Regions from separate parts of the Geobacillus uzenensis genome, predicted to be linked through region 2. Evidence: predicted binding sites of a transcription regulator. Region 2 holds the regulator's gene; each other region holds the start of a gene.
What was found. Region 2 encodes Rex, which represses fermentation and respiration genes when NADH is low (regulators of the CRP and FNR family bind a similar motif). Its sites were predicted from a motif close to TTGTGAAATATTTCACAA; they were not measured.

Region 1 (4,566 bases), on a different contig from region 2:
GGGGCGCATATGGGCGGGGATGATTTGATCAACAACCATTATCAACAGTCCGTTGCTTTGTACCGGGCTGGCGATGTGTTCCGGCAGGTGGCCGCGGAATATGAAGCATGGTCGGGGCGCCGCTATGAGCCGCTCGATTTATACCGGATGGAAGATGCCGAAGTGGCGCTGTTTTTGCTCAACTCCGCAGCAGAGACAGCGAAAGATGTAGCTGATCGTCTGCGTAAACAAGGGGTGAAGGCGGGCGTCATCAGCCCGAACATCATTCGTCCGTTTCCGGCCGAGGAGATCCGCCAGGCGCTGAAACATGTGAAAGCGCTGTTGATCGGCGAGCGGGCCGATTCGTACGGGGCGCACGGGGCGAACATGACGCATGAAGTGAAAGCGGCGCTGCAGGAAGACCAAAACAATCAAACGATCGTATTAAGCCGCGTTTACGGCCTTGGCGGCAAAGATTTTTACGCCGAAGATGCCGAAGCGTTGTTCCGGATGGCCATTGATGCGATGGAAAAAGGAAAAGCGGAAAAAACGTTTGATTATTTCGGCCACGTCCCCGGACGTCTTGAACGGCAACCGAAACGGCTGCTTGAACCGCTTCATGGCGATGCGTTTCGCAGCGGGCTCATCCACGTGACGGTCGACGACAAAACGAAACGGCTAAACGTTAAAATCCCGCCGCTGCGGGCGTTGACGGCCAAGCCGAAGCGGCTCGCCCCAGGGCACGGGGCATGCCCGGGATGCGGTATTTTCCCGGGGCTCGAGCTGTTTTTCAAAGGAATTGAAGGCGATATCGTCGTCTTGTTCCAAACCGGGTGCGCGTATGTCGTTTCCGCCGCGTATCCGTACAGCTCGCATAAACAAACGATGGTGCACAATTTGTTCCAAAACGGGGCGGCCACGCTCTCCGGCATGGTCGAAGCGTTCTTTGAACTGAAGCGGCGCGGCGAGCTTGACGTCTCGGATGATGTCACGTTTGTCATGGTCACCGGCGACGGCGGGATGGACATCGGCATGGGGTCGGCTATCGGGGCGGCGCTGCGCAACCATAAGCTGATCATCATTGAATACGACAATGAAGGCTATATGAACACCGGGGCGCAAATGTCGTACTCGACCCCAATGGGACATATGACCACGACGACCGGGGTCGGGAAAGGACAGCGCGGAAAATCGTTCCATCATAAAGATACGCCGCAAATCATGGCAGCGACGAACATCCCGTACGTCTTCACCGGAACGGAAGCGTTTCCGCAAGATTTGGTGAAAAAAGCAGCGAAAGCGCAATGGTATGCACAGCATGAAGGAACGGTGTACGGCAAGCTGCTCATTACTTGTCCGCTTAACTGGAAGTCAGAAGAACGGTACGGGGAAACCATTTTGCAGGCGGCGGTGAATTCGTGCTTTTTCCCGCTGTACGAAGTCGAACGGGGGAAAACGACGATCACGTACGACCCGGAGGCGAAAGGACGCCGCGTCCCGTTGAGGGAATGGCTGAAATATATGGGAAAAACGAAACATTTGCTCCGAAAAGAAAACGAAGATTTGTTGCGCGAGTTGGAGGAGGAAGTCGAACGAAGATGGACGATCTTAAAAGCGAAGCATGAACATCCGTATCTATAAAAGGATTACTGCAGCACGCCGCGCGCGTGCTGTTTTTTTTTGCGCTTCCCTGTCGGCGGTGTGATATGACTCACAACGATGGAGATGCTGCACACAGTATAATGGAAACAACGGACGGATCATAAAAAGGAGGAATCGATGATGCATTCATTTTGCCATATGGGCGGCCCTGAAGGGGTGAAACTATGCGCCGGACTGGCGCAATTAAAACAAGAACACGGCCCGCTGCGCGTCCAAATGGAGCAGCTGCTTGCCACAGCGGAAGCGATCGGCCAAGGGACAGATGACCGCAACTGGCGCGAGCCGCTCGCTGATTTGAGAGAAAAAGTTGAATCGTTCGTCGCCGCTCTAGATCCGCATTCGGAGCGGGAAGAAGGCGTATTGTTCCCGATGATGGCTCGGTACATCGGGCGGACGACCGGCCCTATTGCCGTCATGGAATACGAACACGAACAGGCGAAAGCGCGCCTTTCCATGTTTTTAGAAAAGACCGCCCAGCTGCCGGAGAACATCGACAGCAGACAGGCGTTGATGCTTGCCGGCGCGGTCATCGAGGCGCATCACATTTTGGATGAGCACTTCATGAAAGAGGAGAACGTGCTCTTCCCGATGGCCGAGCGGCTGTTGTCCGATGCGGAGAAAGAAGAGCTGTTTGCGCGCATTAACTAAGTAACAAATGGAAAACAGGATGCCCCAAACGACGGGCATCCTGTTTTTTATTATTGGTTCATTTATTGGCAGGTTGTTATGCATGATCGTTAGGATATGCGGAAGCGCACGTTGTTTCGTTTCCGCCGCCGTTAAAGTTGACAGGCCGGCTGTTAGGCAATCGGTTTGCCCCCGCCTGTTCAGTTTAGGGTTCCTGATGTGACGCACGCCGCTCGCTTATTTGGCGCGGTTGAACGGCTCTGCTTGTTTTGGCATTCGCTTCCGATAGACGACGTAGCTGCGCTGCAAGTAGCGGAGCGGAAAGCTGAACACGTGAACGAGGCGGGTGAACGGCCAGACAGCGAACAAACCGAATGCAGCGAGAATATGAATTTGAAACCAAAGCGGCACCGTTTCCATATAAGCTGGGTTCGGACGGAATGTAAGAAGGCCGCGAAACCACGGGCCGATCGTCGTCCGGTAATCAAACCCGTGCGAATCGATGTTCAGAAACGTTGATGACAGCCCGCTGGCGATGACAGCGAGCAAAAATCCAAGAGCAACCCAATCGCCGGTGCTGCTTGTCGCCCGCACGCGCTTTACCGTGAGGCGGCGGCGGAACAGGATCACTAAACCAACGAAGGCCGCCAAACCAGCCGGAATGCCGCCCGCCAAGGCGATGACGTGGTACATCTCCTCCGTAACGCCTAACGCCGTGTAAAACGGTTCCGGAATGAGAATGCCCATCACGTGGCCGACGAAGACGAACAAAATGCCCCAGTGGAAGAGAAGGCTTCCAAGGCGCAATTGCCGTTTTTCGAGCAGTTCGCTTGATTTGGATGTCCAGCCGAACTGATCGCGCTGGTAGCGCCAAACATGGCCGGCGATAAAGAGCACAAGCGACAAATAAGGAACGATCACCCAGAGAAATTGGCTAACCATGCCGTTGCACTTCCTTTCGGGATCGGCGTGACGCCGAGTTGGATAAAGGTAACGTCGAGCGTTTCAAATAGCTGTACGTACGGGCTGCCGGCGGCTGCCAACCGCTCGCCGATTTCGCGGATATGGCCGGCATAATCGGCGAGCAAGGAAATGGCATGAGGCTCCTCCGCATAGGCGAGAAATTCGAGCATGAGCGGCAAGTAGTCGGGCAGCTCGCGGTCGGAGACGGCGAATCCGGCCGCCTCGTAGCGCGCTTTTAAGGCGACGAGCTCGATTCCGCGCTCGCGTTGTTCACCGTTTGTCATATACGTAAGATACAAATTCGTTTTTTTGCCGAAATCAAATGTTTCGACATATTGCTCCATCCGCTCTCGAGCCGAGGTGGCCGCAAGCTGTTCGGCCACTGCCAAAAGCGGCGTACGGACGGTTTCATCCTCGAGCGAACGGATGGCCTCGAGGCAGTCGGGAAGCGATTCAGCCCACTGTTCGTCCGGATAGGACAACAGATAGGACACACATAAAAAGACAATTTGCCGTTGTTCGCTGTTCATCGTGCATCCTCCATTTTTGTTGTGTAAGGGGAAGGGGGGCATGGCCCCGCCCTCATGAAAGCGTGCCGCAGGCGCCTGGACCGCCGGCAAATGCAAGCCCGCAGCTGCCTTGTTCGGCGTAGAGGTCAGCGACTTCCTCGCGATGCGATGCCGGAATGACGAAGCGGTCTTCGTATTTGGCAATCGCGAGCAAACGGTACATCTCTTCAATGTCTTCACGGCTTAAGCCGAGCGACTCAATGAGGCGGATGTCCGGCTGTTTGTTCGTTTGTTTCGCCCGCATATACGAACGCATCGCCGCCATTTTTTTCAATGTCGTGCGGATGTGCGCCGTATCGCCCGCCGTCAGCAAATTCGCCAAATATTCGATCGGAATGCGCATTTCATCAATGGCCGGGAAGATGTCATCGGCGCTCGCTTGGCTTCCTTTTCCTTCGATCGTATTCATGATCGGGCTCAGCGGCGGAATGTACCATACCATTGGCAGCGTCCGGTATTCCGGATGCAGCGGCAAAGCGATTTTCCAGTCGACGATCATTTTGTAAATCGGCGAGCGCTGCGCCGCGGCAATCCATTCATCCGGGATGCCGGCTTTTTTCGCCTCAGCGATGACAGTCGGATCGTTCGGGTCAAGGAAAATATCCAGTTGGGCATGGTACAGCTGTTTCTCATCGGCGACGCTCGCCGCTTCTTTTACTTGATCCGCATCATACAGCATGACGCCGATGTAGCGGATGCGGCCGACGCACGTTTCCGAGCAAATGGTCGGCAGGCCGGCTTCGATGCGCGGGAAACAGAGCGTACA
Region 2 (4,566 bases):
GCGGATGACAGGTGCCCCTTCGTCGTAACCAACGGCCAGTTCTTCAGCAGTGAGCACCTCGTGGCCGCTCGGCCGTTCAATGGCGAAGGAAAAGGAAGCTGATTTTTCATCGCCAACAGGTCGTTCGAGCCGCTCCATTTTTTCTAGTTGTTTTCGGCGGCTTTGCGCCCGTTTGGTCGTCGAGGCGCGGGCGATGTTGCGCTGGATAAAGTCTTGCAGCCGGGCGATTTCTTCCTGCTGTTTCTCATATCGCTTTAACTCTTGTTCATACTGCTCGGCCCGCTGCTCCAAATAACGGCTGTAGTTGCCGGTATACCGCTTGAGCTTCGTGTTGGACAGCTCGTATACTTCGGTGACGACTTTATCTAAAAAATAGCGGTCATGGGAAACGAGCAAGACAGCGCCGGGATATGCCTGCAAATATTGCTCCAGCCAAGAGAGCGTTTCAAGGTCCAAATGGTTGGTCGGCTCGTCCAAAATCAACAAATCCGGCTTGGACAATAGAAGTTTTCCGAGGGCCAGACGCGTCCGCTGCCCGCCGCTTAACGAAGAGACGGGCATTGTTTTATAATCGTATGAGGAAAACTGCAGCCCGTGCAAGACGGAACGGATGTCGGCTTCGTATTGATAGCCGCCCTGTTCTTTATACTGTTCTTGCAGTTCGTCATACGCTTTGAGCGTTTTTTCATAGCGGGCGGGGTCAGCGAGCACATCCGGGTCGCCAAGCTGGGAGCCGAGTTCGGACAGCTGCTTTTCGATGGCGCGAAGCGGTGCGAACACCTCAAGCATCTCGTCCCAAATGGAGCGTGATGAGTCAAGCGTGCTGTTTTGCGCCAAATAGCCCATTTTGATATGGCTCGGCTTGATGATTTCGCCGCTGTCGTAAGAAAGTTCTCCGGCGATGATTTTTAACAATGTCGATTTTCCTGCGCCGTTGCGGCCGACGAGGGCAACTCGGTCGCGGGACTGTATTTCTAGTTTTATATTCGATAAAATAAGGTCAGCGCCAAAATATTTCGTGAGCTGGTGCACTTGCAAAATGATCATGTCGTTTCACCTCTCGGAATAGTTTAACGTATGTCGCCAAAACGGTCAAAGACAGATGATGAAAAATCGTGTATAGTGTATAAGTGGAGGAGATTATCTTGTCGTCGTTTACTCATTTCAATGAACAAGGACGCGCGAAAATGGTCGATATTACGAACAAGGAAGATACGGTACGAGTGGCAGTGGCAAAAACGAGTGTCACCGTCAGCGAAGAAATTTATAAAAAAATGACGAATCACGCCATCGAGAAAGGGGACGTGTTGGCTGTAGCCCAAGTGGCCGGGGTGATGGCGGCAAAAAAAACGGCTGATCTGATTCCGATGTGCCATCCGCTTATGTTAAAAAGCGTTGATATCGCATTTTCTTGGGAAAACGAAGCGGATGTATATAAACTTGTCATCACCGCAACAGTGAAAACGAAAGGGAGCACAGGGGTGGAAATGGAAGCGCTGACGGCCACCTCGGTATGCGCGTTGACGGTGTATGACATGTGCAAAGCACTCGATAAAGGGATGATCATCGGTCCGACGTATTTGGTCGAGAAAACGGGCGGGAAGTCCGGCCATTATCGACGGAAAACCGATTAGCTGGGGGATGAAACTATGAGCAACGAACAACCGAAAATTCCGCAGGCAACCGCGAAACGGCTGCCGCTGTACTACCGGTTTTTAAAGAACTTGCATGCGTCGGGAAAACAGCGTGTATCCTCAGCCGAACTGAGCGAAGCGGTCAAAGTCGACCCGGCGACGATCCGCCGCGATTTCTCGTATTTTGGCGCGCTCGGCAAAAAAGGGTACGGGTATAACGTCAATTATTTATTGTCGTTTTTCCGCCAGACGCTTGAAGAGGATGAAGTGACGGAAGTCGCCTTGTTCGGTGTGGGAAATTTAGGAACCGCCTTTTTAAACTATAATTTTTCAAAAAACAACAATACAAAGATCGTGATGGCGTTTGATGTGGATGAGCGGAAAGTGGGAACGACGGTCGGCGGCGTGCCGGTTTATCATCTCGATGAACTCGAGAAGCGGCTTCGCGGTGATATTCCGGTCGCCATTTTAACCGTGCCGGCCGCCGCCGCTCAAGCGCTGACCGACCGCCTTGTCGCCCGGGGGATTAAAGGCATTTTAAACTTCACCCCCGCGCGGTTGAACGTGCCGAACCATATCCGCGTTCATCATATCGATTTGGCTATTGAATTGCAGTCGCTCGTCTATTTTCTGAAAAACTATCCATCGTCATCATAAAGGAGAGAGTAGAGCGTGAAATACATTTTGATTGTCCTTGTGATTTTGTTGCTGTTTGGAACGAAAAAATTGCCGGAGTTAGGGCGGTCGTTCGGCCAGTCACTGCGCGAGTTTAAGGACGCGACGAAAGGGCTGGCCGATGATGAGGAAAACAAAACTGACCGATGACAAGGCAGGATGGGGAAACGATGAACGACAAAGAAATGTCGGTGTATGAACATCTTGGCGAACTGCGGAAGCGGCTGATCATTGTGCTCCTCTTTTTTGCCGCGGCGCTCGTCGCCAGTTTCTTTTTTGTCGATGATGTCATTGTGTATTTACAGCAAACGGCCGAGGCGAAAGAGTTGACAATGAACGCCTTCCGCCTCACTGATCCGATTAAAGTATATTTTCAGTTTGCCTTCGTCATTGCCGCTGTGCTGTCTGCTCCGGTATTGCTGTACCAAGTTTGGGCGTTTGTCAGCCCGGGGTTGTATGAAAAAGAGCGGAGGGTGACGCTCAGCTACATTCCGGCATCGGTTTTCCTTTTTTTAGCCGGTGTAGGCTTTGCCTACTTTGTCTTGTTTCCGTTCGTCGTCCGGTTTATGAATGAGCTCGCCGATCGGCTCGGCATCCAACAAATGATCGGCATTAACGAATATTTTCAGTTTTTGCTTCAGCTTGTGCTGCCGTTTGGCATCGTGTTTCAGCTGCCGATCGCCGTTTTGTTTTTCACCCGCTTAGGGATCATTACGCCGCAGTTTCTCGTGCGCATCCGCAAATATGCGTATTTGGCGCTGCTGATTTTGGCGGCGGTCATTACACCGCCCGATATGCTCTCGCAGGTGATCGTCATGATTCCGCTCACGCTTTTATATGAAGGGAGCATTTGGGTCGCAAAAGTTGGCTACCGAAAAGCGCAATTAGCGGCGGAGCAGGAAAGCGGCGAGTAAGGACGCGGACAGCGGTGACAGAGCGGTTAGGACGGCAGCAAACAAAAAGGGGCTGACCCAAAACGCGAATGCGTTTTGGGATCAGCCCCCACTTTTTTGCCTCAAATATAGAAGAATCGCCCTTTTTTCTGGTAGAATAGAGTCACCAAAACCACTACCACCGAAAGAAGGGCGATTGTCCTTGGTGGCGTAAATGAGGGGGAGAACAGAGTCGGAATTTTGTTCCGTTTGGTAAAATATACAAAAACCAGAGAGGGCTGACTCCAAAAGTCCGCTTTTTGGCGGACTTTTGGGTCAGCCCCTTCATCGTTTCGGTGTGAACAACAAGCGAAAGGCGGTGCCAAAATCAAAAGCGGCGAGCGCCGCCAAGACGATCGTCGAGGCGTTCCAAATCGTTTCATGAGCGCTTTCGATCGCCAAATACGTAAACAAGACACCTAGGATGAAGTACGGCAGCGAAAACAGCCGAGGGTGGCGCATCATAGCCAAAACCTCCAGACCGCCAGCGGCAGCTCGGCTTGGCGCATCATGTTTTCCAACTCATCAGCCAGCAAGAGTTGAACGGTGACAACAAACGTATTCATGGCCACATGGGCGAAAATCGGCACGAAAATGCGGCCGGTTTTCGCATACAAAAAGGCGAATGTCAGCCCCATCGCCGTGTACAAAAGCAAATGCTCAAGCTCCATATGGACGACGGCAAAAAGAAGTGAGCTCACGAGCGCAGCTGGCCAAAAGTTGTATTTTTTATAAAGCGAACCGAAAATGATTTTGCGGAAAATGAGTTCTTCCAAAATTGGGCCGATCACGGAAGTGACGATGACTAAAAGCGGCGTCAGACGGATGATATTAATGATTTGCCTTGTGTTCTCCGAACCTGGTTCGATGCCAAGCAGACGCCATTCGATGTTAGCAGCGATGCTTTGGGCGGCAAGCGCCAAAACAACGCCAAAGATCGCCCACATCCATGACGAAGCGAGGGGCAATTGCCGCATCTCCCGTTCATCGCGGTCGCCGCGAAGCAGCCATAAAATGATGACAAAGGCTGCCAGAAAGCTGATGACCGCCCAATACCCGGAAGCGAGCTGCGCCGCCTCCAAGCGGGTTTCTGCCTCTTGGCCGACGCCGAGAGCACGAAGAAGCGGCACACCGATAAAGGCGGACAGCTGCATGGCGATATACGTGATCATGATATACCAGTAATGGCGTTTCAAATCTTCTTACCCCTTTATTCAAATATATCCGTATTGTAGCACATGTTTGGCGAAATGATAAGAAAAGCGCGCCGGCCGAGGTTGGCACGACCGCCGCAAAAAAATTGCCGAGCGTTGTTTATTGATTTT
Region 3 (4,566 bases), on a different contig from region 2:
AGTTGTTCGTATACGTAATCTCGTCGCCAATTCTTAGCGTGCTCGACAACCAGGCGGTCCAGAAGAAAAAGTCGGCAATTTGCTGGATTTGATCCCCATTCGCAACCCAAGCGCGATCCGCTTTTGGCATGTCGCTTTCGTTGATCAATCCTTTTTTCAATCCCCAGCCGTCACCATTGGTGAAAACGTCGCGGTAATAGTCACGCACTTTTTCCAACCCGTAGACTTGCGCATCTGTTAGGACAAGCACATCGGTTACCGGGTTGTAACGGTTTTTCCGCATCTCTTTCATCACTTGTTCACGGATGATCGACTTCTCATCGTCCGTTAAATCGGCAAACGGTTTGTTATACCGCTCTTTCGCTTTGTAATCTTGCATGCCTTCCGTGTACACTTTCAGCGCTTCCGCCGTATAGTCCGGCCCCATATACGATCCATGGCCAAGCACCGTGCCATAATCCATCAATCCGTATTTTTGGAAGACAGCTTGCCCGCCGACGATCGTTTCTTTCGTCATCAACACTTGGCCGCTTTCACTGCGCACTTCTTTCGGCCTTGGCGCCATTTCTTTGAAAATCCAATACCCGCCGACGAGCAGGACGGTAAAGCTAATTAAAATAGTGAAAATGAGAATCGATTTAAGAAAACTGTTGGTCGTTTGCCGCCCAGGCCGGATGTTGGGACGGACCGTTCGGTTCACTTCCATGTGAGGCAACCTCCTTCTCGTTTGTTCGACCCCATTGTAGCGCGCTGATCGTTTGGCGGTTTGTGAGCCGAGACAAATGTCAACTATGATTTATATCACAGCTTCAACGTGTGAGAATTTATACAATGAAGGCAGAAAGGGCCAAACGGCGCGGATTTTCGAAAACCGTCGCCGTCTGTTCCAACAAACAGCTGTCACATATTTGTCACATTTCCTCAGCTGTCACATGTTTGTCACCTTGTTAAAGGAGAGAACGCCATGGCGAACCATTGGATGAAAGACCGCTTAAAAGCTGTTCCGTTGTTTCGTGAACTGTCCGATTACGAGCTTGATTCGCTGGTTGCCATTTCCCACGTGCGCGTTTACAAGCCGCGGACGTTTGTCTTTATGCAAGGCGACCCGCTCGAGCGAGTCTATTTCATTCATTCCGGCACGGTAAAAATTTATAAAACGGACTTCAGCGGGAAAGAACAAATCGTTTCGATTTTGCAGACGGGAGAAATGTTTCCGCATGCCGGCTTTTTCTTAAAAGGCACCTATCCGGCCCACGCCGAAGTGGTCGAGGAAGCGACATTGATCGCCATTCCGATCCATGATTTCGAACAAGTGCTGATGGCCAGCCCTGAGCTGTGCATGAAACTGTTTCGCGTCATGGGCGAAAAAATCGTTGACTTGCAAAATCGGCTCGAAGCGCAAGTGCTCCATAATACGTACGAACAAATCGTGCTGCTTTTGCTGCGGCTGACGCGGACGAATGCCGTCAAACAAGGGAAATGGCACCGTCTCACCGCCCATGTGACAAACCGTGAGCTGGCCAATATGATCGGCACCGCCCGCGAAACGGTCAGCCGGACGTTGAGCCAGCTGAAACGGAAAGGGCTGATTGACGTCGACGAACACGGCTTTTATTTGATTGACCGCGAAGGGCTCGAACAAGAAATCTTTTTCTAACTCCTTTTTCCCCATCGTCCGGCACCGGTCGGGATGCGCAATGGAGCTGATGGGGTTTCCTTTCAAACATTTCGGCAAGCCCATCTTTCTGGAACATGCTATTCCGCCCTTTCAAACGAAAACGAAACCTTTTTTCCAAAGTGGAATATGTCATGTTTCGGCCGAAAGATGTGAGCTATATCACAACATTCCACAGTGAAAATGATTATCATGATAGTCAAAAAGGAGGGAAAGCGCATGGGTGTGACGATTGAACTCGATGTACGCGAAGATTTGCGGCAAAAGCGGGAACCGTTTGAAAAAATTATGAACGCCATCAAGCCGCTGCAGCCGGGCGATACGTTCATTTTACACGCCCCGTTCAAGCCGCTGCCGTTGTTTCCGATTATGAAAGCGAAAGGATTTACGTACGAGGCCGAACAAATCGAGAAAAAACATTGGAGAGTAACGTTTGTCAAACAGGGGGGATGACCGATGATCCTCGATAACCGCGGACTCGAGCCGCCGCAGCCGATGATGCGGACGCTCGCTGCCCTCGCTAAGCTGAACCCTGGGGAGACGCTGACGATCATTAACGATCGCCGACCGATGTTTTTGTACGAACAGCTTGACGAGCTTGGCTACCGGCACGAGACGGTCGCACGTGAAGACGGCAGTTTTGAAATCCGCATTACGAAAGGATGAGCAACGTGTTTCCTACTCGCACGGGGACGGAAACAGACGTCCGTCTTCCGTTCTCGTTTATCATGTTCGCCGTGTTGGCGTTCGCCGCGTCGCAGCTTATGTTGCTTGGAGCGATTCCCTCACTTAGCAGCGGCGCGTTCCGGCTGCCGTTCGTGTGGGCGGCGGCCCACCTGGCGTTGCTTGGCTTTGCATTGATGACGGCCATGGGGGCGATGTACCAGCTCGTTCCGGTCGCCTTTTTGACACCGATTTGGAGCGAGCGGCTCGGTTTTTGGCAGTTTGCCGTGACCGCCGTCGGCATTGTCGCATTTGCCGTAAGTCTAGCGGCGGCGCCAAACCGGGCGTTTCTCCCCGGCTTGCTTCTGCTTTTTGGCATCATCCTATTCGTCTGGCAAATGGCGATGACGTTAAGAAAACAAGAAACGAAAACCGTCATGACGCTGTTTGTCGCCACATCGCTGTTGTTTTTATTGCTGACGGCAGCTGCCGGGGGGCTCTTGGCGTTTCACTTTTTCGCCGCCAAAGGCGCTAACAACCATGAAGTGGTGTTCGGCTTGCATGTGCTGTTTGGGCTGTGCGGCTGGTTCACACTGCTCATCATAGGCTTTTCGTACAAAATGGTGCCGATGTTCTCGCTCGCCCACGGCTTTTCGCTGCGGCCGGCGCGTTACGTCTATGCGCTGTACATCAGCGGGATTGCTGTGGCGTTCGCCAGCTTATTCTTGCGAAGCCACGCATGGCTTGCAGCCGGTGCAGCCTTGCTCATGGGCGGATTCGCCGTTTTCGCCTGGCATATCCGCGCCATTTTGCAAAAGCGGATGAAAAAAACGCTTGACCGCCCGTTCCAATTTTCCTTGGCGGCGGTGGCCATCGGCCTTGCGCTGCACGTTGCCGCCTTTGCCGCCATCGTTGTCGGCAGTGGACGGTGGCTTGGCATCATTGTTTATCTATTCATTGTTGGCTGGATTCTGTTTAGCATCATCGGCTATTTGTTTAAAATCGTGCCGTTTTTATGGTGGACGCACCGCTACAGCGAAAAAGTCGGCCAACAACACGTGCCGACGTTAAAGCAAATGATGAACGAGCGGGCCGTCGCCGTTCAATGCCGCCTATGGCTCGCCGCCCTGACGCTGGCGGCGGTCTCCCTTGCGACCGCGAGCGTGCCGCTGTTGGCCGTCGCTCAAACACTGCTGGCTGGATTAAGCATCGCCTTTGCCGGCACGATGTTAGCAGTTTTCCGAAAATAAGCGAATGAGGAGGAAAAAAACGATGGATGTCCGCGAACTTGCCCTGCAACAGCTGAAAACAGTCATAGATCCGGAGCTTGGCATTAACGTTGTCGATTTAGGATTGATTTATGACTTAAAAATCGAGGATGGGCATATCAATGTCCTGATGACGCTCACGACCCCGGGCTGCCCGCTTCACGACTCGATCGCCGGCGGCGTCAAACGGGTGCTTGAACAAATCGACGGCGTCCGCGACGTGCGCGTCCAAGTGACATGGAATCCGCCATGGACGCCGGAGCGGATGAGCGAAGACGCGCTCCGGCAGCTTGGGCATTTTTCCTGAAACGGGCCGCTGTTCATCCCCTTTTCGCCGTCCGCCCGCGTTGGGCGGACGGTTGTTTCATTGTCCTGCAACTGCTGAACACTCCCCACCCTTTATTTTTGTATCATATAGAAAAAACAAGAACCATCGCTTGGCTATTTAAAGGAAAAACGAATCGAGGCCGCGAATCATATACCAAGAGGTGAGAGCGATGTTTGCTAAAATCGACGAGCTGAAACAACGGTTGGATGCGTTGCGCCCTTTGCCTCCAGGGTTGGTGAAAAACTTGCGGGAATCATTTCGGATCGAATGGACGTACCATTCGAACGCCATCGAAGGCAATACGTTAACCTTGCTGGAAACAAAGCTAGTCATAGAAGAAGGGATTACCATTGGCGGGAAACGGCTTAAGGAACATTTGGAAGCTATTAACCATGCGGAGGCGATTGACTTTATTGAAGAGTTAGTCGCAAACAAAGAACATTTGACTGAGCACGTGTTGAAACAGGTCCATTATTTAGTCTTAAAGAGCATTGACAATGAAAATGCCGGGAAATATCGAACATACAATGTGCGCATTTCCGGCAGCTCGTACACCCCCCCTCACTTTTTGCATATACAAGATGAAATGAATCAATTGTTTTCTTGGTATGAAACGAATCAATATGCTCTTC
Region 4 (4,566 bases), on a different contig from region 2:
ACCGGTGTTCAATCCGGTGTTTTTCGTTTTTGTCGGGTGTGCCAATAGAAGAGGGCAAAGCCGAAAACGATGAGAAACACAGGAAATAACAGTGGACGGTAGGCATCGATGTACTGCTTGACGGCCGTCCAGCGGCTCTCAAAGTAGGCACCGATCGTCAAAAAGACAGCGACCCACACCATCGCTCCACTGTAGGCGAACAAGGCAAACTTTCTCCACTGGTAGGCGTTCATGCCGGCCCAAAAGGCGGCGAGATGCCGAACGCCTGGGATGAAATAGCAAATGAATAATACCGCCGGGCCGAACTTCGAGAATAGCGCTTTCGTTTGCTCGAGCCGTTTTTCTGTCAGATGAAGCTTCGGGCCGAATTTATGCAAAAACGGCAAGCCGAGCGTAAACCCAAGAATATAGCTAAGCGAAATGCCGATGGCTGCCCCGAATGAGCAGGAAAAAAAGGTGAGCGGATACGAAAATGCACCGGTCGAGACGCGGTAGCCGGCATATGTCAACAGCAGCTCGTCGGGGATCGGCAGTCCAACAATGCCGAGCATAAGCGCGATCATAATACCGATATAACCAAAGTGATCGATGAGATAGTGCAAATAATGTTGCAAATCATCACCACGCTTTGTTGCGATTTCTTTTGTATGACCATTATAATCCAACGGTCAGCAAATGAAAATGAGGCGCTGCATGTTCATGCCAAACGATTGCACGTATCAAAACGCCGTTTCCCTCATACATTGTGATAAGGGGAAAGGGAGGGAAATTGGGATGCGGCAGGACGAGCTGAAAGAGCTGGAACGGGCGATTGCTGAGATTACGGAAATTGCTGAAGGATTTGGGTTGGATTTTTACCCGATGCGCTATGAAATTTGCCCGGCGGACATTATTTACACGTTTGGCGCCTACGGAATGCCGACGCGTTTTTCCCATTGGAGTTTTGGTAAGCAGTTTTACAAAATGAAGCTGCATTACGACTTAGGATTAAGCAAAATTTACGAACTCGTCATCAATTCGAATCCTTGTTATGCCTTTTTGCTTGACACGAACACGCTCATTCAAAATAAGTTGATCGTCGCCCACGTGTTGGCGCATAGCGACTTTTTCAAAAACAACGTCCGCTTTAGCAACACGAAGCGCGATATGGTCGAAAGCATGGCGGCGACGGCTGAGCGCATTAAACATTATGAACATCAATACGGAAAACTGGAAGTGGAAAAATTTTTAGATGCTGTCTTGGCCATTCAAGAGCATATCGACCCCTCGCTGTTGCGGCCGAAGCTGTCGTGGACATGGGAAGATACGGAGGTGTATGAGGAAGAAGAATCGGCAAAAACACCGTCGCCATATGATGACCTCTGGTCGCTTGATGAGCGGAACAAGCCAAAAACACCGCCGCGGAAAAAACGACGCAAGTTTCCGCCGCAGCCGGAAAAAGATGTGCTGTTGTTCATTGAAGAATACAGCCGTGAACTCGAAGATTGGCAGCGTGACATTTTGACGATGATGCGCGAAGAAATGCTCTATTTTTGGCCGCAGCTCGAGACGAAAATCATGAACGAAGGATGGGCGACGTATTGGCATCAGCGCATTTTGCGCGAGATGGATTTGACGAGCGATGAAGCGATCGAGTTTGCCAAGCTGAACGCCAACGTTGTGCAGCCATCGCGCACTGGCATCAATCCGTACTATTTAGGGTTGAAAATTTTTGAAGACATCGAAGAGCGGTGGAACAACCCGACGGAAGAGATGAGAAAATATGGAATTAAACCAGGATCAGGACGGGCAAAACTGTTCGAAGTGCGTGAGTTGGAGTCCGACATTTCGTTTTTGCGCAACTATTTGACGAAAGAGCTGATTATGCGTGAAGATATGTATTTATTTCAAAAGCAAGGGAAAGATTACAAAATTGTTGACAAACATTGGGAGCATATCCGCGATCAGCTCGTCAGCATGCGGGTTAACGGCGGATTCCCGTACATTACGGTGAATGACGGCGACTATATGCGCAACGGGGAGTTGTATTTAAAGCATTGGTACGAGGGAATTGAATTGGATCTGAAATATTTAGAAAAAGTGTTGCCATATATTTATCAGTTGTGGGGACGACCCGTCCATATGGAGACGGTCGTCGAGGAAAAGCCGATGTTGTTTACGTATGATGGGAAGACGGTGCATCGGAAATATTTATAACATTAGGGCAGGGATATCCTGCTTTTTTTGTTTGTCACAATGAATATGTGAAAAATGACACAAATTATTCGAAATCATGCCGGATAGCGTGCCCGATTTTATGAAATAATATAAAGTGGATAATTTGTGATGGCTGTCACAAATTCTTCATCACTGTTTGCTCATCCGGGGGGATGGATATGTGGAAGCGGCACGAAAAAACGCTTGTGTTCGTTAGCTTTGCTGTTGCGGCTGTTGTCTTGCTTTCCTTGATTGGCCGCTTGTTTTCATAAGGGGGGATGAATCGTGAACGGCTACGATCCGGTGCTGCTTAGCCGTATTTTGACGGGATTGACACTGACGGTCCATATCATTTATGCCACGATCGGCGTCGGGATTCCACTGATGATCGCTATTGCCCAATGGGTTGGGATTCGCAAACGTGATATGCATTATATTTTGCTCGCTCGCCGCTGGACGCGCGGTTTTGTCATCACCGTAGCGGTTGGCGTGGTGACAGGAACAGCGATCGGCTTGCAGCTGTCGCTTTTGTGGCCGAACTTTATGCAGCTGGCTGGCCAGGTGATCAGCTTGCCGCTGTTCATGGAGACGTTCGCCTTCTTTTTTGAAGCGATTTTCCTCGGTATTTATTTGTATACATGGGATCGGTTTGAAAATCAGAAAAAACATTTGCTTTTGCTTATCCCGGTGGCGATCGGCTCTTCGGCGTCGGCCATGTTCATTACAATGGTGAACGCGTTTATGAACACGCCGCAAGGCTTTGAACTGAAAAATGGCGAGCTCGTCAACATCGACCCGATCGCCGCGATGTTCAATCCGGCCATGCCGACGAAAGTCGCTCATGTGCTGGCAACGGCGTATATGACGTCAGCGTTCGTGCTCGCTTCGATCGCCGCTTGGCATTTATGGAAGGGAAACCGCCATGTGTATCACCGCAAGGCGCTTCATTTAACGATGAAAACAGCGTTGATTTTCTCAGTGGCGAGCGCGCTTGTCGGCGACTTGTCGGGTAAATTTTTGGCCCAATACCAGCCGGAAAAACTGGCGGCGGCCGAATGGCATTTTGAAACGGGCTCCCATGCACCGTTGATCCTGTTCGGCACGCTCGGAGAAGACGGGGAAGTGAAATATGCTTTAGAAATTCCATACGCCCTCAGTATTTTAGCCCATAACCATCCCGCTGCGGTTGTGACTGGATTAAATGATATTCCAGAAGATGAGCGTCCGCCGCTATACATTCATTACTTATTCAATGTGATGGTCACGATCGGGGTGTTTTTAATGGTTGTCGCAGCCGCGTATTGGCTCGGATCGATTTTCCGCTGGAAATGGACGGCGAAAAAGTGGTTTTTTGGACTCCTGGTGGCGGGAGGGCCGCTGGCGATGGTTGCGATTGAGGCGGGATGGTACTTAGCGGAAGTCGGGCGGCAGCCGTGGATTTTGCGCGGCTATATGAAAACGGCGGAAGGAGCGACATCGTCTGCGCATGTGGATACGATGCTTGTGTTGTTTTGCCTTTTGTATATGGTGTTAGTAATTGCAAGCGCAACAGTGCTCGTCCGTATGTTCCGCCGCAACCCGGTTGAACGGGAGCTGGCAGAGCGGGCTAATAACGGGGAGGTGGCGCCATGACGCTCGAAGTCATTGGCATCTCGGTGTTATGGCTGTTTTTGTTCGGGTACATTATCGTTGCTTCGATTGATTTCGGGGCTGGGTTTTTCAGCGCCTATAGCCATTGGGCAAACAAACAGCATATTTTGCACCGCATCATTCAGCGCTATCTTTCCCCTGTATGGGAAGTGACGAACGTCTTTCTTGTCTTTTTCTTTGTCGGCATTGTCGGCTTTTTTCCGAAAACGGCGTATTATTATGGTTCTATTTTGCTTGTCCCGGCGAGCATCTCGATCATTTTGTTAGCTATTCGCGGCTCGTACTACGCGTTTCATACGTATGGGGGGACGGAACGGAACTGGTATTTAATCGCTTATGGATTGACGGGGTTGTTTATTCCGGCCTCGCTGTCCATTGTGTTGACGATTTCCGAAGGCGGGTTTGTAGAGGCAGGCGCCTCAGGCGTTGCGCTTGATTATGGGAAGCTGTTTGCAAGCCCGTTGTCATGGAGCATTGTGCTGTTAAGTGTGACGAGCGTTCTTTACATTTCTGCCGTTTTCTTAACGTATTATGCGGACGCGGCCAAGGATGAACGGGCGCGGGCGCTGTTGCGCCGCTACGCTCTTCTTTGGAGCGGGCCGACGATGTTGTCAGCGCTGCTCATTATTTATCAGCTTCGCTACCATAATCCCGAGCATTACGCCAACCTATGGAACGTGGCATGGATGCTGGCTGTCTCTTTTTTGTTTTTTGTCGTCA

Region 1: the regulator Rex is predicted to act here: its motif matches at 1,679-1,696, upstream of B9L21_RS07325 (hemerythrin domain-containing protein).
Region 3: the regulator Rex is predicted to act here: its motif matches at 1,826-1,843, upstream of B9L21_RS12120 (DUF2249 domain-containing protein).
Region 4: the regulator Rex is predicted to act here: its motif matches at 2,242-2,259, upstream of B9L21_RS13065 (cytochrome ubiquinol oxidase subunit I).

Annotation. Positions count from the first base shown of each region.
Region 1 is NZ_NEWL01000005.1:413,968-418,533, forward strand. Features, by position in the region: gene B9L21_RS07320 (thiamine pyrophosphate-dependent enzyme) at 1-1,620, shown strand, start outside; gene B9L21_RS07325 (hemerythrin domain-containing protein) at 1,762-2,289, shown strand; gene narI (respiratory nitrate reductase subunit gamma) at 2,506-3,210, opposite strand; gene narJ (nitrate reductase molybdenum cofactor assembly chaperone) at 3,186-3,761, opposite strand; gene narH (nitrate reductase subunit beta) at 3,814-4,566, opposite strand, start outside.
Region 2 is NZ_NEWL01000009.1:242,287-246,852, reverse strand. Features, by position in the region: gene B9L21_RS14570 (ABC-F family ATP-binding cassette domain-containing protein) at 1-1,047, opposite strand, end outside; gene moaC (cyclic pyranopterin monophosphate synthase MoaC) at 1,146-1,634, shown strand; gene B9L21_RS14560 (redox-sensing transcriptional repressor Rex) at 1,650-2,291, shown strand; gene tatA (twin-arginine translocase TatA/TatE family subunit) at 2,307-2,459, shown strand; gene tatC (twin-arginine translocase subunit TatC) at 2,480-3,223, shown strand; gene B9L21_RS14545 (YdiK family protein) at 3,527-3,706, opposite strand; gene B9L21_RS14540 (CPBP family intramembrane glutamic endopeptidase) at 3,703-4,437, opposite strand.
Region 3 is NZ_NEWL01000007.1:58,077-62,642, forward strand. Features, by position in the region: gene B9L21_RS12110 (nitric-oxide reductase large subunit) at 1-706, opposite strand, end outside; gene B9L21_RS12115 (Crp/Fnr family transcriptional regulator) at 965-1,657, shown strand; gene B9L21_RS12120 (DUF2249 domain-containing protein) at 1,895-2,128, shown strand; gene B9L21_RS12125 (DUF2249 domain-containing protein) at 2,132-2,341, shown strand; gene B9L21_RS12130 (hypothetical protein) at 2,338-3,588, shown strand; gene B9L21_RS12135 (metal-sulfur cluster assembly factor) at 3,611-3,913, shown strand; gene B9L21_RS12140 (Fic family protein) at 4,104-4,566, shown strand, end outside.
Region 4 is NZ_NEWL01000008.1:82,792-87,357, reverse strand. Features, by position in the region: gene B9L21_RS13075 (DedA family protein) at 9-614, opposite strand; gene B9L21_RS13070 (SpoVR family protein) at 775-2,196, shown strand; gene B9L21_RS13065 (cytochrome ubiquinol oxidase subunit I) at 2,482-3,828, shown strand; gene B9L21_RS13060 (cytochrome d ubiquinol oxidase subunit II) at 3,825-4,566, shown strand, end outside.